4 regions of the Paenibacillus sp. genome follow, and region 1 is predicted to be linked to each of the others. Evidence: riboswitches for the same ligand, from Rfam matches in the RefSeq annotation. Region 1 holds a riboswitch; each other region holds the start of a gene.
The links. Region 1 has a riboswitch for cyclic di-GMP ahead of VE009_RS15780 (hypothetical protein). Riboswitches for the same ligand answer to the same signal wherever they lie in the genome.
Positions count from the first base shown of each region.

Region 2: another riboswitch for cyclic di-GMP. It lies ahead of VE009_RS09545 (WxL domain-containing protein); the one in region 1 lies ahead of VE009_RS15780 (hypothetical protein).
Region 3: another riboswitch for cyclic di-GMP. It lies ahead of VE009_RS14180 (MFS transporter); the one in region 1 lies ahead of VE009_RS15780 (hypothetical protein).
Region 4: another riboswitch for cyclic di-GMP. It lies ahead of VE009_RS14960 (hypothetical protein); the one in region 1 lies ahead of VE009_RS15780 (hypothetical protein).

Region 1 is NZ_DASQNA010000030.1:180,976-189,029, forward strand. Features, by position in the region: gene VE009_RS15760 (sugar ABC transporter permease) at 1-13, opposite strand, end outside; gene VE009_RS15765 (nucleoside hydrolase) at 26-967, opposite strand; gene VE009_RS15770 (hypothetical protein) at 1,285-1,533, shown strand; gene VE009_RS15775 (Gfo/Idh/MocA family oxidoreductase) at 1,716-2,798, shown strand; gene VE009_RS15780 (hypothetical protein) at 2,836-3,132, opposite strand; cyclic di-GMP riboswitch class I at 3,175-3,259, opposite strand; gene VE009_RS15785 (HD-GYP domain-containing protein) at 3,371-4,279, opposite strand; gene VE009_RS15790 (AraC family transcriptional regulator) at 4,415-5,359, opposite strand; gene VE009_RS15795 (ThuA domain-containing protein) at 5,537-6,262, shown strand; gene VE009_RS15800 (Gfo/Idh/MocA family oxidoreductase) at 6,259-7,299, shown strand; gene VE009_RS15805 (YojF family protein) at 7,438-7,782, shown strand; gene bshB2 (bacillithiol biosynthesis deacetylase BshB2) at 7,803-8,054, shown strand, end outside.
Region 2 is NZ_DASQNA010000018.1:101,466-109,519, forward strand. Features, by position in the region: gene spoIVB (SpoIVB peptidase) at 1-1,009, shown strand, start outside; gene spo0A (sporulation transcription factor Spo0A) at 1,153-1,995, shown strand; gene VE009_RS09540 (hypothetical protein) at 2,138-3,193, opposite strand; gene VE009_RS09545 (WxL domain-containing protein) at 3,257-3,991, opposite strand; cyclic di-GMP riboswitch class I at 4,067-4,154, opposite strand; gene VE009_RS09550 (spore germination protein) at 4,393-5,967, shown strand; gene VE009_RS09555 (GerAB/ArcD/ProY family transporter) at 5,969-7,075, shown strand; gene VE009_RS09560 (Ger(x)C family spore germination protein) at 7,072-8,054, shown strand, end outside.
Region 3 is NZ_DASQNA010000025.1:377,039-385,092, reverse strand. Features, by position in the region: gene uidA (beta-glucuronidase) at 1-425, shown strand, start outside; gene VE009_RS14190 (glycoside hydrolase family 1 protein) at 873-2,174, shown strand; gene VE009_RS14185 (SH3 domain-containing protein) at 2,305-3,801, shown strand; cyclic di-GMP riboswitch class I at 4,071-4,166, shown strand; gene VE009_RS14180 (MFS transporter) at 4,311-5,525, shown strand; gene VE009_RS14175 (gamma-glutamylcyclotransferase family protein) at 5,571-5,993, shown strand; gene pxpB (5-oxoprolinase subunit PxpB) at 6,028-6,762, shown strand; gene VE009_RS14165 (biotin-dependent carboxyltransferase family protein) at 6,763-7,776, shown strand; gene VE009_RS14160 (NAD(P)-dependent alcohol dehydrogenase) at 8,030-8,054, shown strand, end outside.
Region 4 is NZ_DASQNA010000027.1:128,691-136,744, reverse strand. Features, by position in the region: gene alr (alanine racemase) at 148-1,338, opposite strand; gene VE009_RS14965 (outer membrane lipoprotein-sorting protein) at 1,459-2,514, opposite strand; gene VE009_RS14960 (hypothetical protein) at 2,660-2,917, opposite strand; cyclic di-GMP riboswitch class I at 3,034-3,119, opposite strand; gene VE009_RS14955 (O-methyltransferase) at 3,162-3,575, opposite strand; gene VE009_RS14950 (copper amine oxidase N-terminal domain-containing protein) at 3,820-4,680, opposite strand; gene VE009_RS14945 (carbohydrate kinase family protein) at 4,837-5,781, shown strand; gene VE009_RS14940 (EamA family transporter) at 5,806-6,165, opposite strand; gene VE009_RS14935 (DUF2304 domain-containing protein) at 6,152-6,535, opposite strand; gene VE009_RS14930 (glycosyltransferase family 2 protein) at 6,544-7,230, opposite strand; gene VE009_RS14925 (hypothetical protein) at 7,472-7,600, opposite strand; gene VE009_RS14920 (YdcF family protein) at 7,670-8,054, opposite strand, start outside.

The DNA of each region.
Region 1 (8,054 bases):
CCGTTTGTCTCACTTGCTTCAACTCCTATCCGATCTCCAATAATTTCTCGATCCACCGAAAAAAATCGTTCCTGAACCGTTCCGCGTCGACCTGCACGCATATTCGGGCCGTCGGCTCCGCCGGGCTCGTCCGAGAGAGATCCTCCGTCGTTCGACCCAACGCATCCGGTTCCAAATCCACTTTGAGAAACATCGGCACGGTGCCGACCAACGAGGGAGCTTTGGCGACGCCTACCGCAAGTGGATCGTGGAGAGCGCAGCCGTTCATGTAGGGATGAAATCTTTTGTATGACTTTATGTAGAAATCCGTGAATTCTCCGAACAACGTGCTTGCTTTCGTCCCGATGTTTCTCCATCTCAGCAAATCTTCTTCGGTCAGCAATGCTTTTCGGGTCACGTCGAGGCTGACCAACGTAATGGGAAGCGCGGATGCGAACACCAGATCGGCGGCTTCCGGGTCGACGTACATATTCGCTTCCGCAAACTTGCTCACGTTTCCGGGGGAAAGAACGGCACCGCCCATGATGACGACGTTGCCGATCATTCCGATGATCGCAGGATCTTTCGCAATCGCCTGGGCGAGATTGGTGAGCGGCCCCGTCGTAACGAGCGTAAGATTCCGCTTATGCAGGCGGGCTTGTCGGATTATAAAATCCACTGCGCTCTCCGGAGAAACGTCGGCGGCCGCCGCGCCGCCCAGCGTGTCTCCTAAACCATCTTGCCCATGGAAATCGGCGAAATATTGCGGCGAGCGTTGAAGCGGTCGGTCCGCGCCCATATAGACCGGCGTATTGCCTCGAAATAAATCGACAATAAACTTGGTATTGCGAAAGGTGCAGTGTACCGGGGCCATTCCATAGGAGACGGTGATCCCGAGCAGCTCGATTTCGGGGGAAGCCAACGCATAGGCGATCGCTAATGCGTCGTCAATCCCCGTGTCTACATCCAAAACCATTTTTACGTTCATACATAACTCCATTCCCGTTTTCATGCGGAGCTCGATCTCCCAGAATGAATGTAAATCAATTTACATAAAAGTGATATAAAGTTACATGAAAATGTATGTTGATTTACAATATAAGGGGGTCGCATCGCTTTGTCAACGGTAATTTAGGTTTTTTAGGAGGGGTAGACCCTAACATTCCGTGGTTGTGTCAGGTATTTGAGTGAAAAAAAGCAGGTTTTCGCAGAGGTTGGAGGTTGATGTGTTATGTTATGTGACTTCGGTCAATCGATAATCGAGGGCAGACCCTTGAGACCAATGCGGGAAGGGAGCTGTCCTCGTTGACGAAGTACATGGAAATCATTCATATCCGATTATCCGAGGAAATTCGAGAGCAGGAGCGTCGCGGGGCGGCGGAGCGCATGAAAGAAGAGGCGTACGAAACGCCGATTCAAACCAAAGCGCTGTTGAACGTGGAGAAGAAGGATCAGATCGCCGCCGCTTCGCTCGTCAATGAGGGCGATGTCATCTATATCGATTCCGGGACGACGGTTTATGAGAGTCGCTCGCCTCCATTGCAGGATCTTTGACGGAATCGCAATTGGACAATATGTTTTTCGATAAAGCGTTCCTAGGAGCCAGCGGCCGAAATGAACGGCGCCGCTGCCGCCACAAAGGTAGAATACCGTAAAAAATGCACCGCATTTGTCATCGAAACACGTCGGGCTCGTTCCTTATAATGATGTGGGATTTATTATAGGGAGGGAACGACATGTCTAAAACATACCGCATCGGAATCATCGGCTGCGGCGGCATCGCGAACGGCAAGCATATGCCGGCGCTGAAAAACCAGCCGAACGCCGCGATGGTCGCCTTCTGCGATATCGACGAGCAGCGCGCGCGGGAAGCCGCCGAGAAATTCGGCGCGCCGGAAGCCAAGGTGTATACGGATTATAAGGAGCTGCTCTCCGACGCAACGCTCGACATCGTGCACGTGTGCACGCCGAACGATTCGCATGCCGACATCTCCATCGCCGCGCTCGAAGCGGGCAAGCATGTCATGTGCGAGAAGCCGATGGCGAAGACGGCGGCCGACGCGCGCCGAATGGTCGAAGCGGCGAAGCGGACGGGCAAGAAGCTGACGATCGGCTACCAAAACCGGTTCCGCGCCGACTCGCAATACTTGAAGCGGGTGTGCGACGCCGGCGAGCTGGGCGATATTTATTACGCCAAAGCGCACGCGATCCGCCGCCGCGCCGTGCCGACGTGGGGCGTGTTCTTGGACGAGGAGAAGCAGGGCGGAGGGCCGCTCATCGATATCGGCACCCATGCGCTCGATTTGACGCTCTGGATGATGAACAACTATAAGCCGAAGGCGGTGCTCGGGACCGCGTTCCATAAGCTGTCGCAGCGGGAAGGCGCCGCCAACGCATGGGGTTCTTGGGATCCGAAGAAATTCACCGTGGAAGATTCCGCGATGGCGATGATCACGATGCAGAACGGCGCGACGATCATGCTGGAATCGAGCTGGGCGATCAACCTGGTGCGCACCGGCGAAGCGAAGACGACGCTGTGCGGCACGGAAGGCGGCGCGGATATGGACGACGGGCTGCGCATCAACGGGGAGAAGTACGGCAAGCTGTTCACGAATCGCATCGAGCTCGACGCCCGAGGCGTAGACTTCTACGACGGCAGCAAAGAAGATCCGGCCGATCTCGAAATGAAGCTGTGGCTTGCGGCGATCGAGAACGACACCGATCCGGTCGTGACGCCGGAACAGGCCTGTGTCGTATCCGAAATTCTTGAAGCGGTATACGAATCTTCGAGAACGGGCAAGGCGGTATATTTCGAATAAAAAAAGCGGCTCCGCTTCACGCGGGCCGCTTTTTTCCTTAAAAACCTACTTTGTAAGGATCGACGGCCAACACAGGGTCGCCGTTCACGGAAAGCCAGATATAGTAGTACTCGTAATCTACGCCGGTCGGGTTGATTACATTGCTATAAATGGATTGTTGCAGTTGGAACGTGAGAGCGCCAGTACCTAATTTCGGTGCCGATACCAAAGGGACGTTCACATTCAAATGTTTGTCGGAAGAAGAGTCGTACGTAGCGGCGCTCGCCATGCCTGCGAAGGCCAGTTGGCAAGCGAGAATCGCTCCGCCGATCAGCAGCGTGCGTTTCGTTGTCATCCCAATTCACCTCGTTGCGCTCAAAATAAAAAAAGCGCTCCATTCGGTAACTGGCTGCCATTCGCTGTAACGAGAAGGCCCTCTAGTTTTGCGTCCTTGTCTTTCGACAAGTTTGCCTTTTATCAAGAAGTGCTTTGCTTCCTAGCGTTAATATTTTAAGAAGATGCTTAGTGATGAAAATATATCAACTTTCGACATGCCTGTCAATGAGAAAGTTGGTATATTCGCGGCCGCGACGTCACAGTTTCGTTTCGCCGGCGATCGAGAGGAACGCTCGAACGATTTCGGGGTGATACATCGTTCCGCTGCATCTCTCGATTTCCTGCATCGCTTCTTCCTGCGGGCGCCCTTTCTGATACACGCGATCCACGGTCATGGCGTCGTAGGAATCTACGACGGTGATGATGGCGGCCAGCTTGGAAATTTGATTGCCCTGCAGACCGCGAGGATATCCTTTGCCGTCGTAGCGTTCATGATGCTGTTCCACCACTTCCCCGACGATTTTCAAATCGGGCATGCCCGTTTCTTCCAGCAGCCGCCGTCCGTATACCGTATGCAGCTTCATCTGCTCGAACTCTTCGTCGGTCAGTTTGGACGGTTTGTTGAGAATGTGCTCCGGGATTTGCGTTTTGCCGACGTCATGCAGGAAGCCCGCCAAGTTCAAAACGTAGATTTCGTAAGGGGAAAGCCCCATTCTCTCTCCTACGAGGGTAGCCAACTTTTTGATCCGGTTGCAGTGGTCGGAGGTGTACCCGTCTTTCTCTTCGATTTTCACGGCGAGGTCGAACAATTTTTGAATGGATCCGCTGTAATTATGAAAATAAGGCCGGGAGACGACGTATAAGATTTCGGTTTCCCCGACGGCGACGAACATCGCCATCTCGGTAATCATATGCGCGGTAACGGAATCGCCCGGGCTCAGGACGACGTCCCCTTCCGGGCGTTTCCAAATCAATTGTCCGGATAAAATATAAATATATTCGAGCGCTTCCCAGCCTTCTTCGGGAGCGAGGTAAGAGCTGACGCCGTCTTCCAGCTTATGATGAATGATTTCCGTGCCGTCGCCGGTCGTGATCAAGGAGAAGAGCTGACCTTTCATGGGTACGGACTCGATGTATTCGCCTTTTCGATGGACTCTGACCCTCATCTTCCAGATCTCTCCCCCAGGTTCGATTGCATTCAGTATATCACTCGCGCTTCGGATATGGAGAATTATGTTGAAATTTGTCGAGTTTTATACAATTTTGCGGCAATCTCGAGCTGACGGGACGGACGCATTCTGTTACGAGCCGTTCCCCGCGGTCACCGGATACGGTTCCCGCAGCCTGTCCTTGAACTGCTTCGGCGAGCAGCCGTTCAATCGGCGGAACACGTCGTAAAAATGGCCGAGGTTCGTCATGCCGACCGATTCGGCCACTTCGGCGATGCTGGCGTTGCCGGTGAGCAGCAGCTGCTCGGCTTTCTTGATGCGCTTGTACAAGACGAAGTCGCTGAACGACATGCCGACCGCCTTTTTAAACAACTTGATGAAGTGAGTATAACTCATGTTCAACCGGGCGCTCAGCTCCGAGACGGACAGCTTCTCGCCGAGATGCGACTCGATGTAATCGACCGCGGGCTGGAGCCGCTCGAACAAGCCGTTGTCGAGATAGTTTAAGTGCTTGTTCGTGTCGTGACGGAGCAGCAGGAGCAGCATTTCTTTGATGCGGGAGGAGACGGCCAATTCGTAGCCGCTTCTCTTCTCGTTCATTTCCCGGTAAATGTCGCGAATGAGCGCGCCCGTCCGTTCGCGGACGTCCGGATGCTCGGCATACACGTAATTAAGCGAGCTCAGCGGACGAATGACTTCCGAGAAATGCTGCATGCTCTTTAGCGTGCTTTCGTCCCAATATTTGCGGAGATCGATTTGGAAGACGATGTAGCTGAGCTGTCCGTCCGTCGTTTGGATCGTCGTGTGCGGCTCCGAGGAGCCGAAGACGGCGACATCGCCTTCGCCGAGGACGAATCGGTCCTGCTTGCAGAAGGCGGTCATCCCCCCGTGCAAAATATGAAGAAACTCGACTTCTTTATGGTAATGCCACAAGGAGAAGCGCTGGCTTTGCCAGTCCTGCTCAATGCGGGTTTGGACGTCTCCGCCGCTGTCGAAGGCCGTATCGATTTGCCAAATGCGAATCGCCAGGAACGGGTCTTGATAGACGACTTGCTCGTAACGCATATCGGGATACATAAAGAGAACTCCTCGCTGAAACACAGGATTTCGTACATCCATTCTACCACATGCGCATCATATTTTACCCGGCGTGACAGAATACCGTAAAGATTGCATCGAATTTGCCATCGCGCCGGGACGGGTTCTTTTCTTATAATAATCTCAACATAGACTCTAGAAGGAGCGTACATAACCATGGCTTTGAACGTAACGATTTGGAACGAGCACCGGCACGAGAAGAAAAACGAGACCGTCGCCGCGATTTATCCGAAAGGGATTCATGCCGCGATCGCGGAAGGGCTGGACGTCGACGCCGAGGTGACGTTCGCGACGCTCGACGACGAGGAGCACGGCCTTACCGACGCCGTGCTGGAGAAGACGGATGTCCTGATCTGGTGGGGCCATGTGGCGCACAACGAAGTGAAGGACGAGATCGTCGCGAAGGTGCATCAGCGCGTGCTGAAGGGCATGGGGCTGATCGTGCTGCACTCGGGTCATTTCTCGAAAATTTTCAAAAAGCTGATGGGCACCTCCTGCGACCTGAAATGGCGGGAAGCGGACGACAAAGAGCGCGTATGGGTCGTCAACCCGGCGCATCCGATCGCGGCCGGGCTCGGCGAATATTTCGAGCTGCCGAAGGAAGAGATGTACGGCGAGCATTTCGACATCCCGGCGCCGGACGAGCTCGTGTTCGTCAGCTGGTTCGAGGGCGGCGAAGTGTTCCGCAGCGGCTGCTGCTACACGCGCGGCAACGGCAAGGTGTTCTACTTCCGTCCGGGGCACGAAACGTATCCGACGTATTATGACGCGAACGTGCGCAAGGTCATCTCCAACGCCGTGAAGTGGGCGGCGCCGGTCGATCGGGCGTATCCGACGTACGGCAACGCGAAGCCGCTCGAGCCGATCTCGGAGAAGGCATGAGCCGGCTGAAAGTCGGCGTCGTCGGCACGGGCGGCATCTTCAAGGCGGCTCATCTGCCCGGCTGGCTGGCGCATCCGGACGTCGAGCTCGTCGCCTTCTGCGACGCGTACCGGCCGTCCGCGATCGCTGCGGCGAACGAGTTCCCCGGCGCGAAGGTGTACGACGATTACCGCGAGCTGCTCGCCGATCCGTCGATCGACGTCGTCGGCATCAGCACGCCGAACGCGTACCATTCGGAAATCGCCGTCGCGGCGCTCCATAAGGGCAAGCACGTGTTCTGCGAAAAGCCGGACGCGGTGAACGCCGAGGAGGCGCAGCGGATGGCGGACGCGGCGAAGGCGGCGGGCAAAGTGCTCATGACGATGCGCAACAACCGGTTCAGCGAAGAGGCGCAGTTCCTTAAGCGCGCGATCGAGCGCGGCCAGCTGGGCGAGCTGTACATGGGCCGCTGCGGCTGGATTCGCCGCCGCGGCATCCCCGGGCGGGGCGGCTGGTTTACGACGAAGGCGCTGTCGGGCGGCGGGCCGCTCATCGATCTCGGCGTCCATATGATCGATCTCGCCATGTGGCTGAACGGCAACGCGAAGCCGGTGACCGTCTCCGGCTCCACGTACCGGAAGTTCGCCGACCGGCCGGACCGCTCCGGCCGCATGCCGGAAGGCACGTTCGACGTGGAGGATTTGGCGGCGGGCTTCCTGCGGTTCGACAACGGCGCGTCGCTGCAGATCGAGTTCAGCTGGGCGTCGAACGTCGAAGCGGAGCAGAAGTTTCTCGAGTGGCGCGGAACGGAAGGCGGCTTCAGCCTGGTCAACGACCGGCTCAAGCTGTTCACGGAGCAGGACGGCGCGCTGATCGACGCGTCGCCGTCGTTCGAGGCGCCGCGCGTGCCGCAGCATACGGCGAACATTCGGCATTTCGTCGAGTGCGTGCTCGGCCGCGAAGAGCCGATCTTCACGCCGGAGCAAGGCGTCGACATGATTAAAATATTAACGGCCATCTACGCGTCGGCGGAGAGCGGGCGGGAAATCGTATTATAGGCAGCGAATCAGCGCTCCCGAACGGGGGCGTTTTTTCGCGTTTCCGCGGCAGGTTTTCCGGTTTCCGCGCGAAACGTGGTAAAATGGTGGGGCACCCTTTTTTATCGCGACTTTTCATTCTATTGGGGAGGTGCGCTCATGCAATTGATCGCAGCATCGGAGGTCCAGCGTCGGCTCGACGCGTTGAGGGACCAAGATGTATATATGCATTTGGAGATGACGACGGGCGCCTACGCCGCGCATTTCGACAGCCAGAAACATCCGGCCGCCACCTTCGTCAGCAACGCCGTCATTCGGTACGCTCACGGTTCGATTTCCGGCCACGGTCCGTATCGGGTGGGGCTCAAAACGGCATCGGGCTGGGTATATTCGGAGGGGCTGACGCATTACGACGAGACGGATCCGGAGCGGCTCATTTTGGCGGGGCACGACGGGCAGGGCAAATTGGTCGTCGCGCTGCAGCTCAGCCTGCAGCCGTTCTAAGGGAAGAGGAGATGAACGCAATGGAGGAGCGTCGCATATTGGTCGTTCTGCCGCATCCGGACGACGAAGCTTTCGGACTGTCCGGCACGCTGGCGAAGCTGATCCGGGAGGGAGCCCGGGTGACGTACGCATGCCTCACCTTGGGGCAAATGGGAAGAAACATGGGCATTCCGCCGTTCGCGAGCCGCGTCACGCTGCCGGACATTCGCCGGCAGGAGCTGGAGGAATCGTGCCGCGCCATCGGCATTCACGACGTAAGGATGCTCGGCTTC
Region 2 (8,054 bases), on a different contig from region 1:
AACGGTCAAAGTGGACGTCGTGCCGGACTTGAAAGTCATTCCGGGCGGCCAAACGATCGGCGTCAAAATCAAATCGAAAGGCATCCTCGTCGTCGGACACCATCTCGTCCCATCCGAGGACGGCCGCAAGACGTCTCCCGGGGAAGAAGCGAAGCTGACCGTCGGCGACGTCATCCTCGAGATGGACGGCCAAAAGCTGAACGACGTCAATAAAGTGGCGGATATCGTGCAAAAAGCGGGCCGCGCGAACCGGCCGATCGAGTTGGTCGTGCTGCGAGCCGGCCAAAAGTTCAACACGACGATCACGCCGACGTACGACCCGTCGGATAAGGCGTATCGGCTCGGCATCTACATTCGCGATTCGGCGGCGGGCGTAGGCACCTTAACGTTCTATGCGCCCGATCAGAAGGCGTACGGCGCGCTCGGCCACGTCATCACCGATATGGATACGCAGACGCCGATCGTCGTCGGAGGCGGTCAAATCGTCCACTCGAACGTCACATCGATCGACAAAAGCGAGAACGGCGAGCCCGGCGAGAAGCGGGCGGTGTTGATCGACGAAGATAAAGTGCTCGGCGACATCCGCAAAAACACCGACTTCGGCATCTTCGGCAAAATGTACGAAGCCCCCGAGTACGCGAGCATGAAAGAACCGATTCCGGTCGCGTTCGCGGACGAAGTGAAGGAAGGTCCCGCGCATATTTACACTGTTGTCAACGGCCAGAAGGTTGAGAAATTCGACGTCGAAATCGTGCATGTCGCGAAGCAGACGTTCCCCGCGACGAAAGGGATGATCATCAAAATCACCGATCCCCGGCTCGTCGAGAAAACGGGCGGCATCGTGCAAGGCATGAGCGGGAGCCCGATTATACAAAACGGAAAGCTGATCGGCGCGGTGACGCACGTATTCGTCAACGACCCGACGAGCGGATACGGCTGCTTCATCGAATGGATGCTCCGCGATGCGGACATCTTGGTGGACAGCCGGGCGAATCCTAAGGCGAGTTAACCGGCCTTGGGGTTTTTTTTATGCCATTTTGTCGGAAATTAAATAATTTTCGACAGAAGGAATTTTCCTCCTCATGTCGAATTCATAAAAGACCAAGTTTTGGATGACACAACTGCTTTCATGACGTCTAAGGAGGATTCGCTTTGCACAAGATTGAAGTGTTGTTGGCAGACGATAATCGGGAGTTTGCGAATTTATTGTCGGAGTACATCGGCGAGCAAGACGATCTAGAGGTAGTCGGGGTAGCATATAACGGGGAAGAAGTGATGGAAATCATCGAGGACAAGGGCATCGTGCCCGACGTTCTCATTTTGGATATTATCATGCCGCATCTCGACGGGCTGGGCGTGCTCGAGCGTCTCCGGGAACTGAATTTGGAGCCGGCCCCGAAAATCGTCATGCTGACCGCGTTCGGCCAGGAAAACATTACGCAGAAAGCTGTACAGCTCGGCGCGTCATACTATATTCTAAAGCCGTTCGACATGGACGTGCTGGTCAATCGCATTCGCCAGCTCGCGTCCGGTCCGGTTCCGGCCGGCGGCAGCATGAACGGCGCCGGCTCGATGAACGGGCTCGGATCGCAGATGCGCAAGCGACAGACGTCTCTCGTGCAGACGAAGCCTCAAGGCAAGCCGAATTTGGACGCGAGCATCACGAACATCATTCACGAAGTCGGCGTTCCTGCGCATATCAAAGGGTACCAATATTTGCGCGATGCCATCACCATGGTTTACAACAATATTGAACTGTTAAGCGCTGTTACGAAGACGCTGTATCCGGCGATTGCCGAGAAATACCGGACTACTCCGTCCCGCGTGGAGCGCGCGATTCGCCATGCCATTGAGGTCGCTTGGACGCGCGGCAACATCGACAGCATTTCGCACCTGTTCGGCTATACGATCAACATTTCGAAGGCGAAGCCGACGAACAGCGAATTCATCGCGATGGTCGCGGACAAATTGCGCATCGAGCATAAGGTGGGGTAAATTGCGTCCAATTAAAGGGTCTCGTATGTAATTTACAAAAAATGAAAAACGAATGAACACCCCTATGGATTGGTTTGACAGTAAACCAATCGATAGGGGTGTGTTGTTTTGCTTATAATAAAGAAGAAGCCCGCGGGCGGCGTTACCTCCCGGGGGCTTGTCGGTTCGAACCGTTCTTTCTTCGGCGGATGATGAAGACTAGCGCGATAATGAGAACGATCGAAGCGGCGACGACGCCGGCAATCTTCAAGGCATCGGACTTCGTAATAATGATGGCCTCTTCCGAGAACGTCTCGCCGGTTTGTTGGTAATGGGTCGCTTCTGCGCGAGACACGCTCACACCCGTAAGGTTGTAGGCGAACGTTGTGCTTTCCGTCACCCCGGCGTACTCCCATGTCACTTCCGCCGTGTATTCTCCCGCTTTCTTCAGCGCGTTCGGCAGCTGTTGGAGGTTGTAGATGCCAACCTTCCCCGGGTAAATCGAGCCCATTTCGGCTTTTTCTGTATGCAGCAACGTTCCGTCTCGATAAATCCGAATTTCGCCCTTCAATCGTTCCACTTTATTTCCGTCATTGCGAATGGAAAGCGCCAATCCCAAGTTTGCGCCGTCCCATTGCGTTTCCATAGAAGCGAGCGTCAGCTTGTGCGTCTCCGCGCCCGGCACCGTGACCAGCACGCCGATCGCCTGCGCATAAGCTTTATTGATCGTTACCGATGTGCCGTCTTCGATCTCTTGCCGTTCTTGTTCCTTCAACAGGTGACGAAGGGTGAGAACCGCGACGTGGTCGCCCGGAGCGGCATCTTTCGGGATGGTAAGTTGAAGCGTAACGTCTTTTTTCTCGCCGGCACGCAGATGGATTTCTTGTTCCGGAACAAGGAACCAGGACCCGATTCCGCCGCGCTGGATATGTTCCGGATCGACCGCGCCCATGCCGCCGCCGATGGCGACCGGCGCATCGGAGACATACAAGAAACCGTTGGCGATGTGGGCGCCAGACGTATTCCGCGTTCCCAACTCGAAGGTAATGATTTCGCCGGGCTTCCCGATGAAGGAGTAATAACCGGCAACGACTTGATCCCCTTTGGCTTGAATGGCGACGATCCCTTCTTCGGCATCAGCCGCCGAAACCCGCGGTTCCATTCCGTATATCGTCAACAGCATAGCGGCCATAATGATCCCAAAGCATTTTGCGATCATTCATATCCCCCTTCCATAAAAAAGGCAACCAGCTCGAGCAGAGTGGTCGCCTGTGATTCATGCTTACGGCCCCGTTGCAACGGTGTAGGTTACCGTTGTGCTGTACGAACCTTCGAACAAACCGACTTGAGCAGGACGGTTCGAATTGGTTGCCTCATATTGAGAGCCCGCAGCGATATCGGAGAGTTGAGCAATCGAAATATATTGTGGAAGCTTCAAAGTGTAACGAAAACGTTGCGTATAGGCGCCTTGACCGAACATGACGTCCGCGTCCATGATGCGCACGCCGGAAGTCGTGACTTGACCGCTGTAAGCGGAGACGTTCGTCGTGTCCGACGAGTTCACGCCTGTCAGCGTGCCGTCCTGTACGACCTGAAGAATCGGCGTATTCGTATTATGAATAGGGTCCGGATTTGTGCTGTCCACCGGAAGATTTACCTTGAAGGTAGCCCCGTTCAAGGAAGGATCGTTCACGGTAGCGCGCAAGTCGGATGCCGAGACCGTGACTTTCCAACCGGCGCCTTGCCCCGTGTTGTCGTCGACCCGCACATAATCGTTGGCCGTAATGGCCGGCACGGCCGACCCCATGTCGATCAAGTACGAACCGAGCGACATTTGCGAAGTCGATTGTATCGTCGTAGGGGTTGTTGCCGGCGCTTGGTTCGGGTCCGAGGACACGTATACGTTGTCCGCCCCGTTAACGGCGGTGCCCGATGCCGCAGCGGTCGGTGTTCCAATGCTTGCGACGGATGCCGCGATCGCGGCGATCGCCGCGATAGTACGAAATTGCTTCTTCATCATATGACCCTCCATTTTGGCATAAAAAAATCCATCTGCCGAGGGGGATGGAAGTCGTGCTTGTATGTCCATCCTTCCAGCGGCCTGGCGATCGTGGCAGCATGGCTGCGTTAGACCCACGGCTTTGCGTCCCCGCGTTTCCGCGGGTTTGCCTTTGTTACAGGATTCAGTTTTCGTCGGAAAGCGGATCGCGATCACGTCTTACCTTACTGAGTATATTCGAATTTGCATCAAAAGCAATACTCCAAGTATAGACAACATGATAGATTCGATGAATCGTTTCCAATACGAAGAAGTCTCGGTTTCCGGTTCTGGGACGAGCTGCATGCGAAGTACGCGTTTTGCGTACAATAATTGCTACGCAATCGTACGCGAAGAGCGTACCTCCGAGGGGTGTAGCGATGTACCGCAAGTCCAATGCAGCCGGAACGGTTCGGTCGAAGGGCAAGGCGCCTTTCGGCCAAAGCTCGACTGCCGGATCGTCGTTTCAGGAGAAACTCGAATATTTCAAGTCCGTCTTCCATCATACGCAGGATTTCGTTATTCGGGATTTCGACGCGTTCGGCGGTACGTCGGCGGCCGCGCTGTTTTTCACGAGCTTGGTCGATAAGGACATGATCTCGGAAACCGTCATCAAGCCATTGATGCAGCTTTCGGCGAAGCCTGAGCCGGCGGATTCGTCGCGGGCCGCGGAACTCGTTCTCAAGCAAACGATGTTTCATGCGGACGGGAAAACCGCGCCGGATTGTCGGCTAGCCGTGAGCGACTTGCTGGCGGGGAGCGCCGTCGTGCTGATCGAAGGCTTCGACGAAGCGATCGTCGTGAACGTGCAGAAGGTCGAGCAGCGCGCCGTGGAGCAGCCGAAGAGCGAGCAGGTCATTCGGGGGCCGAGGGACGGCTTCATCGAAAATTTGCAGACGAACATTGCGCTGATTCGTACACGGCTCCCCACGGAACAGCTGAAAATGAAGACGCTGCAGCTGGGGCGGCTTACGAAAACGAGCGTCATATTGTTGTATTTGGACGGCATCGCGAACCCGAAGCTCGTCGAAGACGTGGAGCGGCGGCTGAATGCGATCGACATCGACCGCATTCTCGATGCAGGTTACATCGAGCAATACGTTCAAGACAACCCATGGTCGCCGTTTCCGCAAATTCGGAACACGGAACGGCCGGATGTAACGGTCGGCAATTTGCTTGAAGGCCGCGTCGCTATTTTGACGGACGGTTCACCGTACGCGTTGCTGTGTCCGACGTCCTTCGCGATGTTCTACCAAACGTCGGAGGATTACAACGAACGGGCGGGCATCATGAGCATGCTTCGGCTCGTCCGCTTGATGGCGCTGCTGTTTTCGCTTATTACGCCTTCGTTGTACATCGCCATTTTGTCGTTCCATCCGGAGCTCATCCCGACGAAGTTCGCCGTCGCCGTCGCCAGCGGCCGAGCCGGGGTGCCGTTCCCGACGTTTCTCGAGGTGTTCGTCATGGAAGTGGCGGTGGAGATTTTGCGGGAAGCGACCGTTCGCATGCCGCAGCAAATCGGCGGCGCGCTGTCGATCGTCGGCGTGCTGGTCATCGGGCAGGCGGCGGTCATGGCCGGCTTCGTCAGTCCGATCACCGTCGTGGTGATCGCGCTGACGACGATCAGCTCGTTCGCGACGCCGGCGTACAACGCCGCGATGGCGTTCCGTATGCTCCGGTTTCCGATTATCGCTGCCACCGGTCTATTCGGTTTCTTCGGCTTGATCTTGGCGTTGTTTCTCGTGAACAACCATCTGATTTCGCTGCGCTCGTTCGGCGTGCCGTTCCTCGCCCCGGTCGCGCCGCTGAATGCCGCGGGCCTCAAGGACGCGATCATACGAGCGCCGATCCGGTTTCTGCTGGACCGGCCGGCGGAGCTGCGACCGCGCGAGCGGCTTCGCGCCGCGCCGTATCCAAACCCGCGGAGCGGCTCGAACGGAAGGGGGACATCGTAGCATGCGCGAACGTCAAATTACGGCGGTGCAGGCTGCGGCCGTGCTCGTATCCAGCTTAATCGGCATCAGCGTCCTCGCGCTGCCGCGCATAACGGCCGAACGCGTGAATTACGGGGCGCCGCTGGCGACGCTCGTCGGTCTCGCCATTACGGCCGCAGGCCTCGTTGCGATAACGTTCCTTGGCACCCGGTTTCCTAGGGATTCGATCATAGAATACGCCAGGAAGCTGATCGGACGTCCTTTGGGTGATACGTTAGGATTTCTTTACGTTTCGTTCATTGCGGTTCTGTTAAGTTTAGCCGTACGGGAGTTTGCTGATATGATGAACACGATCGTGCTGTCGACAACGCCCTTTGCCGCGATCATTGCGGCCGTCTTGATCGCCGTCGGGCTGACCAGCCGCAGCGACGTGACGACGTTCGCGTATATTCAATTTTATTACGCCCCGCTGACGGCTGCGGCGATGCTGCTGCTGATCGCCTTAAGCGCGACGGAAATGAAGCTCGTCAACTTGCTGCCCGTGTGGGGCAACGGCACACATATCGGCGATTTTTGGTCGGCGGGCGTCCTCGTGGCGAGCATGCCGTTCGCGCAAATCGGCATGTGTATCTTAACGGTCGTCATTCCTTCGATGGCCGATCCCCGGCAGGCGTTCAAGGGAATGACGGCGGGGTTGATCGTCTCCTCGTTGCTTGTCGTGCTTACCGTCGCGGCGACGATGGCCGTCATGAGCGCGGAGGAGGCCGCGAACGACGTTTGGCCGGCGATGGCGCTGACCCGGATGATGCAGCTGCCTGCGCAAATTTTGGAGCGAATCGATCTCCTGTACTTAATGGTTTGGGTCGGCACGGCGTTGACCACGTTCTTGTCCGGATATTATTTGATCTGCTGCCTCGCTTCGCGCTTGTTCGGCCTGCGCAGCCACCGCACGGCGGCCATGCCGCTGATCCCGGTGTTGTTCGCTCTCGCCCTCGCGCCGCGCAATACGCTGCACACCTACTCCCTAATCCAGCTCGTCGGCGTCGGGGGGCTGGGGTTGACCGTCGGCTTTCCGATCTTGCTCGCGCTCCTGTCGGCATGGCGCGGGAAAGGACGGTCCGCCGCATGAGCAAAGGAACGATCGCGCTGTTGGCGCTGGCGATGCTGCTGACGGGCTGCTGGGATCGTGTGGAAATCGAGGAAAGGGGAACGGTGCTGGCGCTGGCGATCGATCCGGCGAGCGAAGAGGAGGCGGCCGCGGAGCCGCTGGTGAGCCATCCGAAGGGCGCCGCTCCGGCTTCGAAGAAAGGTAACCTGCTCAAAGTGACGGCGCAGCTCGCGATTCCGGGACAAATTCCGCTGGGGCCCGAGAGCGGCGGCGCGGGCGGCAACGGGGCGCAGGACAAGGTATGGGTCGTATCCGCGGTCGGGCATACGATGGACGACGCGCTGCAGAATTTACAGCAGTCGATCGCGAACGAGCTGTTTTTCGGCCATCTGCAGGTGGTCATTTTGAACCGGAACATTGCGGAAAACGGGATCGACGACATCAACGAATATTTGCGGCGCATGCCCGAGATCCGACGCACCGTGTGGCTTGTGGTCAACCATACCGACGCGGCCGGCACGATGACCGTTTCGCCGAAGCTGGAGCGCGTTCCCGCCCTGTATTTCGCCCAAACGTTCCGCCAAGCGACGAAGATGGGGAAATTGCCGGCATCGACGATGGGGCGATTTTGGATCGACCGGAGCAAAGAGGGAAAAGACGGATTTCTTCCCTACATTACCGTCAAAAACAAAGAAAACATCGAAGTGTCCGGGGTCGCGTACTTTCGCGACGACAAGATGCAAGGCGTGCTGAGGCCGCACGAAGTCGCCTACTTCAACGGGCTGACGGAGCAAAATCCGGGCGGCGCTTCGGCATATATCACCGTTCCGGGTACCGGGGGAGAAGCGATCATGTTTCAATCCGTCCATCGGGACGCTCGGTACAAGCTCTCGTTTCGCGGCGGTCGTCCGCACTTCGATGTGTACGTAACCGTCAAGGGAATCGTCAAGGAAAAGTCGAGCATTAAGGTCGATTTGGAAAAACCGGAGGACGTGGCCGC
Region 3 (8,054 bases), on a different contig from region 1:
GCTACTACGGCTGGTACGCGCTCGGCGGGGAATTCGAGATGGCCAAGATGGCGCTTCGCAAAGAGCTGAACGGCTGGATCCAGCGTTGTCCCGGCAAGCCGATCATGATGACGGAGTACGGCGCCGATACGATCGCCGGGCTGCACGACGTCGATCCGGTTATGTTTACAGAGGAGTACCAGGTCGAATATTTGCGAGCGAATCATGAGGTGTTCGACGAATTCGAGCATTTCGTAGGCGAGCAGGTATGGAACTTCGCGGATTTCCAAACGAGCCAGGGCATTATCCGGGTACAAGGCAATAAGAAGGGGATCTTTACTCGAGATCGAAAACCGAAGGCCGCAGCGCATGAATTGCGCAGAAGATGGACGTCCATTCCGGATTTCAGCTATAAGCAAAGCAAGACAGCGCTGGTAAACCAGTAAAATGTAGGTGTGCTCCCGTGAGACGACCTGGGTGCTATGGAGTGGATACGTTCATACGCCGAATATCGACGGATTAGCCGGCATGGCGCTCTGTTCGCGAATTATTTGCCGTTCCGTTCGGACGGAACGTTATAAGCTGATCCGCAATTTTTGGCCGACTCGGAAGGTCGAAGCGCCGGTTAACCTCGCCAAGCCGGAATATAAAGACAAAATGCCTGTCGTTCAGTTGTTCGATCTAACGAAAGATCCGAACGAGTTTCATAACGTCGCGGACGACCCCGGCGTATGCAGAGGCTTATTCGGAATTGAACGGATTGCTATGGGATTGGCTCGAACAAGTCGGGGACCCGATTTTGCAAGGTCCTGTTCCCACTCCCTATTATAAGGAAGCGACAGCGGATTACCGGGAGCGGAAAGTAATTAATTGCCGATGAAGGAGGAGTTTCAGTGAAGTTTCATGACGATTTTTTGATCGGGGCCGCTACCGCCGCGCATCAAGTAGAAGGGAATAATGTAAACAGCGATTTTTGGCTGATGGAACACCTCCCTGGCACTACGTTCAAAGAGCCATCATTGGATGCTGTCGATCATTACCGCCGCTTTCGGGAGGATATCCAACTATTGGCGGATGCGGGCCTCAATGCATACAGGTTTTCTATCGAGTGGGCTAGAATCGAACCCTCCAAAGGGTACTTTGACCGGGAGGAAATCGAGCATTATCGAGACGTTCTTGAATTTTGCCATCGCTTGAGCGTAACGCCTATAGTGACTTTGCATCATTTCTCCTCGCCGAAATGGTTGATCGCAGAAGGCGGTTGGGAGAGCGAAGCGACAGCGGAATATTTCGCCAATTACTGTACATTCGTCGTGTCGGAGCTGGGCGGCCTCATTCCTTACGTTTGTACCATCAATGAAGCGAATATGGGGAAGCAAATCGCCAAAATTATGAAAAGGATGACGGGGGCGAAAGAGGACAAGGCGGATTCGGCTGCCGACGGGGACATTCAGGTTGGTCTGAATATGGATATGAAAGTAAAGATGGAGACGTACTACAGGGCACTGGGCCAGTCGTTCGGCATGGACCCGAGGATGGTCCATCCGTTTCTATCTCACCGAACGGACGATGGCGATCTGCTCATCATGAAATGCCATGTGCGAGCGCGGCAAGCGATTAAAGAAGCGCAGCCCCATATCAAGGTCGGCATTACGTTCTCGCTGTATGACCATCAGGCGCTTCCGGGCGGGGAGGAATTTGTGAAAGCGGAGCAGCATGACGACTTCCTTCATTACCTGCCTTATCTTCAAGAGGACGACTTCTTAGGAGTCCAAAATTATTCCCGGAAAATCCATGGCCCGAACGGCGTTGTTCCATTGGATCCGGCCGCCAGGAAAACGAAAATGGGCTACGAGTATTACCCGGAAGCGTTGGCCGGCGTGCTGCGATTCGTATCGAAGCATTGGGATAAACCGATTATGATTACGGAGAACGGTATATCGACCGATCAAGATGCGGACCGCGTAGAGTTCATCAAGCGGGCGTTGAAGGGTGTCCACGAATGCGTGGAAGAGGGCATTCGCGTCATCGGATATATGCATTGGTCCTTATTGGATAACTTCGAATGGCAGCTCGGTTATGACCAAAAGTTTGGTTTGATCGCCGTCGATCGAGCGACGCAAACCAGATATCCTAAGGAAAGTTTGTCCGTTTTAGGCAATATAAGGGTAGGTTTTTCGGAATCTATATTGTGATCGAGGATGGAGTACCCGCGACGAATCGGGTACTCCTTTTTCTTAGGAGTGTATTCGTGGAAATGTTGCATAGTTTTGCATTATTTACTCAACCTATCCCTAAAACCAATTGACAAAGGGGTAGAAGTTGATGCGCAAAGATATGCGCTGTTATGTGTTAAGCCTGCTAATGGCGGCATTACTCCTGCAGACAGCTTGCAATGGCAATACCAATGACAATATGGAAATCCAAAGTGCGGAAAGGGGAGGGGGAGGACAGCAGCTTCCACTTGCATCGGAAGACAGCGGCCGCATCCCATTAGTTAACAATGAATATGTCCCGATCCAGGACTTGTCGGAAGCGATCGGGTATCGTACGAACTGGAACCCGAATGCGCAAGTACTTAGCATTGGGGATACCGATGTCATTTTCGAAATCGCCATGAATCAATCGCGTGCGGAAATCGATGAAAAGCCGGTTCAGCTATCAGGCCGTCCGGTGCTGATCAACGGGAAACCGCATGTCCCCGTTTCCGCACTTTCGGAGCTCTTCCAGCGGGAGATTCGGTACTCCGTACAAGACAATCATGTAGTCGTTCATCCCGTTACGAATGACGGGGCGACTACGAACCAAATGGCATCGGAAGAAGGGTCATCCGTCGGAATGCTGCATACGACGAATGCCAACGCAGCGGTGGCCGAAGTCAAACGAACGGTGACACTGCGCGAGAGGCCGTCGGTACAAGGGGACAAAATCCGGTACGCAAGACAAGGGGAAAGACTCGATGTTCTCGAGAACGTCAATCGGTATTGGTTGAAAGTAAGGGATGCGAACGGCCGGGTCGGGTACGTATCTTCTTCAAGTAAATACGTAGATATTAAAACAGCGCCGGCACCGGCGACAAATCCACCCTCCTCGAATGCCAATGCAGCGGTTGCCGAAGTCAAACGATCCGTGACGCTGCGCGAGAGGCCGTCGGTGCAGGGGGACAAAATCCGATACGCAAGAGAAGGGGAAAGGCTTCAAATTCTCGAGAACGTCAACCGCTACTGGTTGAAAGTGCGGGATGCGAACGGCCGAGTCGGGTACGTATCTTCTTCGAGCAAATACGTAAATATTACGGGGAATAATGCAAATGCGGGAACCCCGGCACCGACAACCCCCGCCCCGGCAACCCCGGCCCCGACAGCGCCGGCACCGGCGACTAACGCAGCTGTAAGGAATGTCATCGACGCCGGCATGAAGTATTTGGGGACGCCCTATGAATTCGGCTCGAGCCGCAGTAACACAAGGACGTTCGACTGTTCCGATTTTGTTAGACAAGCCTATATTGACGGGGCAGGAATCACGCTGCCTTCAAACTCCCGAACACAGGGGGATTACGTACGTAGAATCGGAAAAACAACGTCCGACTGGAGACAATTGAAGCCGGGGGACATCATGTTCTTCATGTCGTACAAAGGATCAAGGGCATCAAATTATAGCGGGATCAACAAAAGCAGCCAACGGATCACGCACGACGGAATCTACATCGGGAACGGCAAAGTGCTTCATACGTACTCCGAAGATGCCGGCGGCGTCCGGGTAGACTCCTTTGAGGGCAGGCATTGGGAATACCGATTCCTCTTCGGCGGGAGCGTATTTTAAGAATACGGGCACCCGCAATAGAACTGCGACAAATTCGATGTGGCGGAGAATGCAAGGACAGGAGCGAAACAGGATGCTCCTGTCTTTTTGTTTGGCCATGCTTACCGGCGGCGACCGGCTCATGAACGTCGGACTTGCGATCCCCTTGGCTCGCGGAGATTGGGCAATTTACAAAACGTTATATTAATTCTCTATTGAAAATGATTTAATATCTTAGTATAGTGTATATCACATACACAATATTGCCTTTTTTGACAATTTCATACTTCGTACGACAATAGCAAACCCACTGAAAAGTGGCGACGCAAAGCTACAGGGGCTAATGCGGATTTGCCTAAAGACCGCGATGCCAGCCAGTTGCCGAATACGACGGAAGCCTCCGTCTATCTTTCTATGTCTCGTAAGCTGGATGGGGGCTTTTTGCGCGCTTTTTTTGGGAAAGGGGGGATGCAGGGGAACCAATTTTCGCTTTAAAAAAGACTTTATGAGAGGAGGAAGATCGCAAACGAATGTCCGGCATTCAAACGAAATCGATGCCTGCCGTAACGCCGACCGCTTTTCCGATTCTGATCGCCATCAGTATCGTACATTTATTGAACGATGCGATGCAGTCGACCGTTTCGGCGCTATTTCCGATTTTGAAAGAATCTCTGCAACTGACGTATAAGCAGATCGGGCTGATCGCCTTCTGCATGAGCACGACCGCCGCATTGCTGCAACCGGTGGTCGGGAAAGCGGCGGATGCGCATCCCCGGCCAAATGTATTGCCGATCGGGGTCGTCTTCACGTTGACCGGTATCGTTACTCTATCCTTGGCGTCGAGCTTCGGCGTCATTTTGCTCGCCGTGATCGCCATCGGCATCGGATCCGCCGTCTTTCACCCGGAGTCTTCCCGGGTCGCTTATATGGCCGCCGGGAACAGGCGAGGACTCGCGCAGTCGATATTTCAAGTCGGCGGCACGATCGGTACCTCCCTAGGACCGATAATGACGGCGGTGGTGTTCGTCCCATTGGGGCAGTTCGGCGTCATCTGGTTTTCGATAGCGGCATCGGCCTGCATCGTGATCCAGATGTACGTGGCAAGCTGGTATCGCAATCACATGACGATGCATGCCAAGCGCGGGGCGCAGCGCGCAAGCCGCTCCGCGGCATTATCTCGGCGCCAGATCGCTTGGACGGTCGCGATCCTCGTATTTTTGCTTTTTTCCAAGTATGTATATGTTTCCAGCATTACTAGCTACTATTCGTTTTATTTGATTCATCGCTTCGGTTTGCCGATCGCGCATGCGCAGTTGCTGCTGTTTGCGTTTTTGTTCGCGTCGGCGATCGGGATGCTGGTCGGAGGGCCGATTGCGGACCGGTTCGGCCGCCGGAACGTCATTTTCCTATCTATTTTCGGGGCGGCGCCGTTTTGTCTGTTGATGCCGTACGCAAATTTGTTCGCTTCCGGCGTGCTTGTCATTTGCGCGGGGTTCGTGATGTCGTCGGCGTTTTCGATTATCGTCGTCTATGCGCAAGAGATGATTCCGGGGAATGTCGGACTCATTTCCGGATTGTTTTTCGGTCTGGCGTTCGGTCTCGGAGGTCTCGGCTCGGCCGTGCTCGGTTGGGCGGCCGATGCGAGAGGCATTGAATTCGTTATGCGGCTGTGCGCGTACCTTCCTTTGCTAGGCGTGTTGGCTTTGCTGCTTCCGAATGAACGCCGCAATGCGACGGAGGCCTGACGGCCTTGTCGGCCCAAGGACAACTTTACGAGAGGGGTTTTGGCCATGATTAGCCTTTTTGTATATGGCACGTTGTTAACAGGGGAAGCCAACCATCATATTATCGCTCCTTATTTGTTAGCTGCCGAACCTGGCGCGATCCGAGGGAAGCTGTACAATGTCGGACCGTATCCCGCGCTCATGCTGTCCGAGAGCCGCGCTGACGGCATGATCGTCGGCGAATGGATGATCATCCGCGAAGCCGGTCTGCCGGCGTTGGACCGATTGGAGCAATTTTACGGACCGGGAGACCTCCGCAACGAATATGAGCGCGTGCGCGTCGTCGATATCGACGGAAATCGCGAAGGCTGGGTTTATTTATATGTAAGGCAAGACCCGAAGAGCTTCCCGGAAATCGCGTCCGGGTCGTGGAGAAGCGTCGCGGAACGTCCGAGAGGCGATTTGCTGACGGCTTGGGCGCCTGTCTAAAAGCTCCTGCGGGGCATGGAAGGGGGCATAGGGATTGGAAAATGGTGTGAGGATCGTTCCATTGGGGGAGCGGGCGTTCATTGTCCATTACGGAGGCGGCATCGATCCGGATACGCATCGTAAGGTGTTAGAATTCACGCGCATTCTGGAGGAACAACCGTTTCCCGGTTTTGTAGAAGCGGTCCCGTCTTATGGAGCGGCGGCCGTATATTACGATCCGATCGCTGTCGTTAAAACGAGTTGGAAGGTAAGAGATGCGCAGTCGCAAGTGGTGCGGTGGTTAGAGGAGCGCTCGGAGCGCGTCCGCGCTCGAGCGGCGGCTGTCGCAGGTGCAGGCGCAGGCGCGCTTACCGAGAACGCGGTGGAAATTCCCGTCTGTTACTGCTCGGAGTGCGGACCGGATTTGCCGTTCGTAGCCGAGCGCAATCAACTTTCCGCCGAGGACGTCGTAAGCATCCACACGTCACGGTCGTATAAGGTGTATATGATCGGTTTTATGCCCGGGTTTCCGTATCTCGGCGGGATGTCCGAGCGCATATCGGCGCCGCGCCTGTCGACTCCGCGAGAACGCGTCCCGGCAGGAAGCGTCGGAATCGCCGGAAGCCAGACGGGCGTATATCCGTTCGCATCGCCCGGCGGGTGGCGTTTGATCGGGCGCACGCCGCTGCCGCTGTTTCAACCGGATCGGACGCCTCCGAGTGTTTTGACTGCAGGGGACACGGTTTATTTCAAACCAGTCTCTCATGGGGATGGAAGCGGGGGCATGTAATTGACATTGACGATCATGAAGCCTGGTCTGTTCACTACAGTGCAGGATCGAGGAAGAACGGGGTGGCAGCGGTTCGGGGTCTCCGTCGGCGGGGCGGTCGACGAATTGTCGCTGCGGTTAGCCAACATCCTGGTAGGCAATCCCGACGATGCGGCCGCATTGGAAATGACTCTATCGGGAGCTGAAATGGTGACGGAGGAAGAAGTCGTTGCGGCGGTATGCGGAGCGGACATGCATGCGCGCGTCGACGGCGATCCTCTGCCGATGTGGAGGCCGGTAACGATTCCGAAGGGATGCACGATCACGTTCGGGACGGCGTCGGAAGGTTACCACACAGTCGTTGCGTTCCGCGGCGGAATCTCGGTTCCGCAGGTGCTGGGAAGCCGTTCGACGGCTGTGCGCAACGGCTTCGGCGGCTTAGAGGGAAGAACGCTGCGGGCAGGAGATCGGTTGGAGATCGTTTCGAACATGCCGCGGCGGCGCACGAACCCGGAGGAGAAGGGCGACATAGACCGTTACCATGCCGGAGCCTGGTTTCTCGGTGCCGAATGGAGAACTCCGGGCATGGCGAAGCTCGGGAATGGCGCTGCCGAAGTGCGCGTCATGCAAGGATGCGAGTGGGAGCGATTCACTGGCGAAAGCCGGGACCGATTCTTGCTGCAGCCGTTCGTGATGCTGGCTGAATCGGATCGTATGGGTGCACGGTTCAGTGGACCGCCTATACACTTAGAGTCTAGGACGGATATGCTCTCGGAAGCGGTCACGATGGGCACTGTGCAGGTGCCTCCTGACGGTCGGCCGATCGTGCTTATGGCGGATCGCCAGACGACGGGAGGCTACCCTAGGATCGCGCAGGTGGCGTCCGTGGACCTTCCTGTCATTGCCCAGATGCGTCCCGGCGAGCGAGCGCGTTTCCGGTTGATCAGTACGCAAGAAGCCGAAGCCCTATGGATCGCCCGCGAACGAAAGCTAGAGGTTCTCCGATTGCTCGTGAATCTTGTTGAGTCGGATTAGACGGTTCTTTAAGGGGCCCTGTGCAATATGCGCAGGGCTCCTGTTCGCGATGTCAAGGCAGCAGACAATCAACTCTTCGTATCGAGATAATCGACACTTTTGCTTCTTACGTTGAAATATCAACAAATCGCGTTGTTTTAACCATTGATTGCCGATGGTCTAATTATATAATAGACATTAGTTGAATAGACAATCACTTTTGTTTATTCATTTAGGGTTCGTTATTTGAAATTTCATTCACAGGGGGATCAATATGATTACTGCCAATGCTCGCGCCG
Region 4 (8,054 bases), on a different contig from region 1:
ACCATTATGTCGAAAGGGAAGGCAAAATATACAAAATTAAGTATATGCCGCGGGTATATCAAATATGATGCATGACCGATCTATCAGGTCTTGATGAAACCCGTGATTGCGGCTTTATACATATTCGCCAAACGCCGGAAAACTCCTTTAACACTGTATGTCTTTTTGACTGGTAAAATGCAGCAGCGGATTGTGGAACTCCGCGACCCGGCCGCCTTTGACGTACACGCGCGGCACCCGGTGGGACACCATGCACGTGATTTCGTAATTGATCGTGCCGAGCTTGCTCGCGAGCTCCTCGACCGCGATCGATTCCCCGCCCTGCGCGCCGAACAGGACGACCTCGTCCCCGACCGCCGCTTCGCCGTCGTCGACGCGGACCATGCATTGATCCATGCATATGTTGCCGACCACCGGAGCCCGCCTGCCGCGGATGAGCGCTTCCGCCTTCCCGCTCAGCAGCCTGGAATACCCGTCCGCGTAGCCGATCGGCAGCGTCGCGATCGTTTCGCCGTCGCGCTGCGTCACGTAGCGCGCGCCATACGAAATGCCGCATCCCTGCGGCAGCGTCTTCACCATGACGATTCCCGTCTTGAGCGACATGACCGGCTTCAGCCGCACCCGGGCGCGGTTCACCTCTTCCGACGGGTACAATCCGTACATGCCGACGCCGAGCCGCAGCATATTGCACGTATACTCGGGCGTATCGATGCCCGTGGCGCTGTTGCCCGCATGCACGTAGCGGAACTCGACCCCCCTCGCGCGGAACGTATCCAACAGCCGCGCGAATTTGCGATACTGACCCTGGATATGCGACTTGTCGCATTCGTCCGCGCAGGCGTAATGCGTAAACAGCCCTTCGACCTCGACGCCCGGCGTGTCGAGCGCTTTCCCGAGGAAGCGGATCGCCTCGCCTTCGTCCGTTATGCCGATGCGCCCCATGCCCGTATCGACCTTCACGTGGATTTTGAGCGGGGACACCGCCGGATCGTCCGTCCGGGCCGCCTCCAGCACCTCGTCGTCGAACACGGTCAACGTGATGCCGTGCGAGCGCGCCACGTCGACGCCGGCCGCCGGCGTGTAGCCGAGGACGAGAATCGGCGCTTCGATGCCGAAGTGCCGAAGCTCCAGCGCCTCGTCCAGGAACGCGACCGCCAAATATTCGACGCCGAACCGAATCGCCTCTTCCGCCACCTTGACCGCGCCGTGGCCGTACGCATTCGCCTTCACGACCGCCATCAGCTTGATATCCGGGCCGAGCGCCGCCTGGAACTGCCCCAAGTTATGGTGCAGCGCGTCCAGATCGATCTCGGCCCGCGTCCATCGATACGTATCCACTCAGATGTCACATCCGAACCGTTTTTTCTTAGCGTCTAAGATTTTACCATTGTATTATCTTAGAATCTAAGAGAGGTCGTGTCAACGAATGTCTCCTGCCAAACGTTGGCGCTGCCGCCCTTACTTGCCGACTTGGTCGAACACCGACTGCGCGACCTTCACCATTTCCTCGTATGGCAGATTGCCCGTCGACAGCCGATAGTCGATGCCGCCGTGCGTCCACATCAGCGTCCGCTGCTCGTTCTCCCCGAACAGCACGCCGACCGTCTGCCCAAGGTCGAGCTCGATGACCGTGCCGACGGAGCCGGACGCCATCCGCTCTTCGGCCGCCTTCGACTGTACGAGGGTATAATCGTATTCGCCGACATAACGAATCATGACCGCATCCCGCTCGCCGAGCTTGATTTCCTTCGCCGTGCGCTCCTCCACGCCTTCCGGCACGTACCCCGGATAAATGATGCCGACGTCCGCGGATTCGACCGTCTGCGCCGGCTCGCCCTCTTCGGCCATGACCGGCAGCGACTGAATCGAGACGCTCGTCATGTTCCGGTTCATGTCGAACCAATTGTCTTCGAAGTCTCTATCGAATTCGAACGAGTTGAACGTGACCGTCACCATTTCGTTCGCGTCGGCATCGGTTACGACGACGCGCTGCGGCTTGTAATCCTTTTTGCTCAGCCAAATTTTTTGCCGCACGAGCGATGCGTTCTGGTAATTCGCCAACACATCGAACACGTACGCGTTCTCTTCCGCCGCGAATTGCCGCTCGTCGTCGTTGATGATCGACTGGGCCAACGTTTCGAACAAATACGCCTGCCCTTGATTGTTCGGCCAATCGCTTTTAAAGCGGAAGCTCTTATTCAAATGCGGCGTCAACACGAACACGCCCTCGTCGTTGCGAAGCACGATTTGCGTAATGTCGTTCGTTTCGTTCGTCAGGGCGATCCGGTAATAGTCCGGCTTTTGGAAACTGACGACGACGCCGTACGTTTGCGGCTCCTGCCCGGTATTGAGCACCATCGTGCCCTCCGCATGGTAACTCTCCAGCTTGCCCGACAACTTCTCGATGTCGCTGACGACACCCGCTGCATCCTTCGTGCCGCCGCCGCACGCCGAGAGCAGCATCGCGACCGCCAGCGCGAGCGCTACGGCGACGAACCACCTGTTCCGCTTCATGAGGTGCACCCCTCCGATCGATTTCTTGATTCCCGATAACATGTCTATGAGAGGGGTTGGCCAAATATGCAGACTAGCATGACAAGCGGCGCGCCCGGCCCGAGGCGGCAACAAGCCCCGTTCGCGGGGGCGAAACGGGGCTTGGTTACATCTTGAACCGCAGCATCATGATATGCGTATTTAATCGGGAGCGGAGGCGTAAGCTGCGTTCCAGCACTCCCTTGCTCGTCACGGCGTCTTGGCTCCGTTCCGAAGGCGGGTCGCTCGGCGGCGCCTGCGCGGCGGCTGCCGCCGCCGAGGGTGTACCGTCCCAACGCGAAGCGGCGCGTTCCAATTCGGCGGCTTGCAGCGAATGCACCGCCAAAGACGTTAACATGACGACGCGGAAAAGGATTCCCCACATGCTTCAGACCCTCCTGCCTTCCCTATTTTCAAAGTGAAAAACACAAAAGCTCACTGACAGCTGGCGCTGCAAGTGAGCCGGTACGTGCTTCGTCCGTTAAAAAACGTGGCTCCAATTGCGGCAGCTGGCTGGCATGCTCCGAAGAACGATAGCCCCTATAGCTTTGCGTCCCCGACTTTCGGCGGGTTTGCCCTGAAACTACAATCGGTATATGAAATTAGGAATCCTTCGGTTCCGAACCCGGTTACGCGCCTTCCACTTCTCGTTCTCCCGTGCCGCCCCAACCGCCGCCGATGTCGAACTTCGGCAGCAGACTTGCCATGTTGTAATTCGACTCGAACGTAATGCTGAGGCGCAGCTTCCCCTGGCGAACGGCGAACTCGAACTGAATTTCCCCGTGCGTCCAGCCGACCTTGTGCGTCAGCGCTTGGATGGCCATGCGGCGGAAATCGTTGCGCTGCGTCTCGGTAAGCCCGGTAGTCCCCTGGAACGGCCTCGTCTTGCTCGTCTCGAACGGATCGTGACGGATGCCGAACTTCCCGATCACGTTATTCCGGATCTGAACGAATACGATGCCGGAAGACAGACTGGCCAGCTCCTCGTTCAGCTTCCCGAACACCATGTTCAGCTGCTTCGTCAAGCCCTCGGACATCTCCATATATAATCAACCCCCTTCCTGTCAAGCGTTATTTACGCGCGTCAACTCTAGTGGGTCGTGTGTCCTATTATAGTAGAATCCCCAAATAATGACAACGGGATTTTTGCATAATCCGAAAAGTTTCTGCAAGTTGCGACATTATCCGCTTGTCGGACCGCCCCGCCCCCGAGCTCCAACGGCAAAAACGCCCCGTCAACGAACGGGGCGTTATAGATCTTTAGCAGGAACCTTGGGTCCTAGGAACTTATTTCGCCGGCTTCTCCGTAATGATCACGCTCTGCGTTTCCGCGTCGAACTGCACGTCTGCACCGAACGCCTCACTCAGGAAACGGAGCGGAATGACCGTCCGGCCGCTGACCGATTCCGCCGCGACGTCGAGCTTAACCGCCGCGCCGTTCACGTACGCCGTATCGCTGCCGAGCGTCAACTGCACCGTCGTGCCGCCGCGCACGACCGTCACCGTCCGCGTCGCCGCGTCGAACGACACGTCCGCCTGCAGCGCCGCCGCGATCGCGCGGAACGGCACCAGCGTGCGCCCGTTCTTCGCGAACGGCTGCACGTCGAACTCCGGCTGCTTGCCGTTGACGAACGCCTTCAGGCTCGTATCGCCCGCCTTGCCGAGCAGCTTCGCCAGCTTTTTCACCAGCTTCGCATCGGTCGGATCCAGGACAGCCGCTTCCTGCTGCGCCTCGATCGCCGCTTGCAGCTCGCCCTTCGCCTCCAGTGCGAGCGCCTCTTGCGCCGCCGCCAGCGCCGCCTCGCGGTCGATCAGGATGTCCGCGAGGATCGCCGCCGCCGGGCTGCCCTCTTTCTTATGCGAAGCCGCGTTTTCGACGCCGTGCGTCTGCCCGCCGCCATGATTCGCATTCGCGCTGCCGCCGCCGTATACGTCCGCCGTGACGCTCGCGGAACCGCCGGCTTCGCTCTTCGTCTTCGCGTCCGCCTTCGTCTGCGCGCTCGCTTCCGTTTGCGCCGACGCTTCCGCGCTCTTGCCTTTCCCTTTGCCCGGCTCCGCACCCGCGATCGCCGCGCCGATGCTCATGCTCGCCACCAACGCCGCCAGGGCCGTCATCGCCGCTCTCCGATTCCATGCTGTCTTGTTCATTTCATACTCCTCCTTGGATTTCGACTTTTTCGCTTGCCGCAGCAGCCTATTTGTTCACCGGTTTGTTATATCGTTCGCAGGGGATGTCCGGCTTGTGGGGGTCGTTTCTTGTCGGCTACAATAAGCGTACCAATCTTCGAGGAGAGAACACGCAGCATGCTATCGTATCTTACCGTTATCGGCAACGTCTTTATCGATATCAAAGGCTTCGCGCACCGCGCCTACGACCCGTACGGCAAAAACATCGGCGACGTGCGTTTCGTCCACGGCGGCGTCGGCCGCAACGTCGCCGACAACTTGGCTGCGCTGGGCGCGCCGACGCGGCTCGTCGCCTCCGTCGACGAGAGCGCCCTCGGCGCCGAGGTCGTCCGCCGGCTGGCCGATGCCGGCGTCGACACGGCCTATCTCGCCGTCGCGGAGCGAGGCATGGGCATGTGGCTCGCGGTCATGGACGAAGCCGGTAACGTACGGGGCGGCATCTCGCAGCAGCCCCGGTTTGACGCGCTGCAGCGCACGCTCGAGCAGCGCGGGGAGGAGCTGATGCGGGACACGGATCGCATCGTGCTGTCCGTCGATCTGACGGAGCCGATCGCCCGCCGCAGCATCGAATTGGCCCGCCGGCATCGGAAGCCGATCTACGGCCTGCCCGGCCACTTCCAAATCGTCATGGAGCATCAGGATTTGCTTGGAGAGCTGGATTGTTTTATTTGCAATCATGTCGAGGCCGGGCGGCTGACCGGGGACGATTGGGAGGGCCTGTCGAACGAACGCCGTCTGGAGGCGCTGGAGGCGTTCATGGAGGCGCGCGGCGTCCGCGCGATGGTCGTCACCCTCGGGGCCGAGGGCGCCGTCTATTGCGACCGCGAGGCGCTTCTGCGCGGCTTCCAGCCGACGTTCCCGGCGACGCTCCGGGACGCCAGCGGCGCCGGAGACGCCTTCTCCGCAGGCACGGTGTGGGGGCTTTCGCGAGGTATGCCCCTCGACCAAGCCGTCGTCAGCGGCACCAAAGTCGCCGGCTGGGTCATCGAGTCCGAACAGAACGTCTGCCCGGACGCCGCCGATCGGATGCGGCAGGATCCTTTTTTCCGCAAATGGATATAGCGCCAGACCGCCTCGGCCTGACGCTTACCTCCCTTTGATCGCGATCAATGACACGCCCGCCACAATCAGCAGACAGCCAGCGATCTTCCAAACGGTGATCGTTTCTTTAAACAAATAATGCGCCCCGACGACGCCGAAGACGTACGCGACGCTTTGTATCGGGTACGCAACGCTGAGGGGTACGCGGGACAAAATAAACAGCCACAGAATCGTTGCTACGCCGTACAAAATCAGGCCCGCCATCACCATCGGCGTGAAGAGCAGATGCAGCGAATCCGCCAGAGAATGGATCTTGCGGCTTTCGACGCCGAGCTTCCAGCAAAACTGGCCTGCGATCAGCAACACCGCATTCGCCAACACCAGCAGCAAATTATGGATCGACATCGTTTTTTCCCCTCGTTCGCTCGAGCTGCTTTCTCAATTCTTCGACCTCGCGCAGCAAGAACGCGTTGTCTTGGATCAATCGTCGAATCGACTCTTGATGGTTGCTGAGCACGGTCATGATATATATAGAGATGGAAAACATCAAAATAAAAGCCAACAGGAAAAATAAACTCGGCATATACTGGATGCCAACTGTCTCCGCAAAGCGGTTCAACAGCGGAATCAACGGCACGAGCAGCAACGAAATGAATGACAGCACAAGCCAAAAGAAGGCGTACTTATCCTTGAGTTTATGCTTCCCGGTAAAGTAAATAACGATCAACGTAAACCCGAAGCTCACCACCAAGGAAATCACTTGGACGCTGCTCATAACCCCTCCTAGAACGCCTTGCGGATAATCGAGAATATGGTGACCTTGATCATGTAATAAATGGCCCTGCGCAAATTGATCGACGACGTGCCTCCCTGGCGCTCGTTCATTTCCACGCTGATCTCGCGAATGTCGAAGCCTTTCTTAAAGAGCAGCACGAGCACCTCCACCTCCGGGTAATCCACGGGGTAATACGCCGCGAACTCTTCGATCACCTTCCGGTTCACCAACCGGTATCCGGAGGTCGGATCCGTAATCCGCTTCCCCGTCAGCAGGAAAATCAGCCGGTAAAAGAAATAAATCCCGAACCGCCGGCTTTTCTCTCCCCTGTACCCCGTCTTCTTCACGAATCTCGAGCCGATCACCATATCGCACTTCCGCTCAACCATTTCGCGGTACAAGGCCAGCAGATCGCGCGGATTGTGCTGCCCATCCGCATCAAGTTGAATCGCATAATCGTACCCATGCTTCAGCGCATACCGATACCCGGTCTGCACCGCGCCCCCGATGCCTAGATTGGTAGAAAGATTTATAAAATTAAAATTATACTCCCTTAACCTCTCCAGCGTACGATCCGTCGATCCGTCGTTAACAACGATATAATCGACAAAATCTATCTGCTCGAGGAGCTTCACAGTATTCACGATCGTCGCTTCTTCGTTGTAGACGGGAACAATCACCAATATTTTTTCCAAAGGGCGTACTCCTTCGCTCCAACATCGGAAAAACCGCACCAAACGCAAGGCCTGCCGATCCGCGGACACCTCCATCGTACCATACCCTTCGGCTCATTTCGACGGTTAACTTTTCGCCCAATCACCCATTAGCCCTACTAAAGATATACTTGAAAACCGCTCCGAATCACAGCCCATTTTTCCCATCCGAGCAAAAAAAAAAGACCGAGCTGCTGCGCTCGGCGTCTCATCTACCGATTCATTAGAACAGCCATGACCAAACCAGCCACAAAATAACCGCCCACATGCATACACCGAACAAGATCCCATAGAAGATGCCGCGCCACACCGATAATCCCGTCTCGTCCAAATACCGTTGCTTGTCTTTCATGGCCGTCCCTCCCGAAAGTAGTATATGCTTTCAGTATGGGAAAATGGATAGACGGATAAACCTGCTGCATCAGAATAAGTATCTTGCCCAGTAAGTTAGCAATTTCGCCCACTCTGTCAGTACGACCTGCTGCTTCTCGCCGTCTTTCCACCATTCGTTGAAGTCGCTGCGGTCGTCGGGCGTTCCGCAAACATTAACATGGATGCCGCTCCCTTCGAACAGCTTATTAAAGATAAACTCGGACCGCTTCGCGTGCCAATCGGACGTTACCACGATGGCGGACGTCATCCCGTGCCGTTCCATCAGTTCTCTCGTAAACAACGCATTCTCATAAGTGCTGCGGGACCGATTCTCCTGGATGATGTCCTCCTCCGGCACGCCCTCCAGCACCGCCAAATCGTACATCTCCTTGATCGCCGTCGTCCGCCAAGACATCTTCGTCCCGTCGGACAGC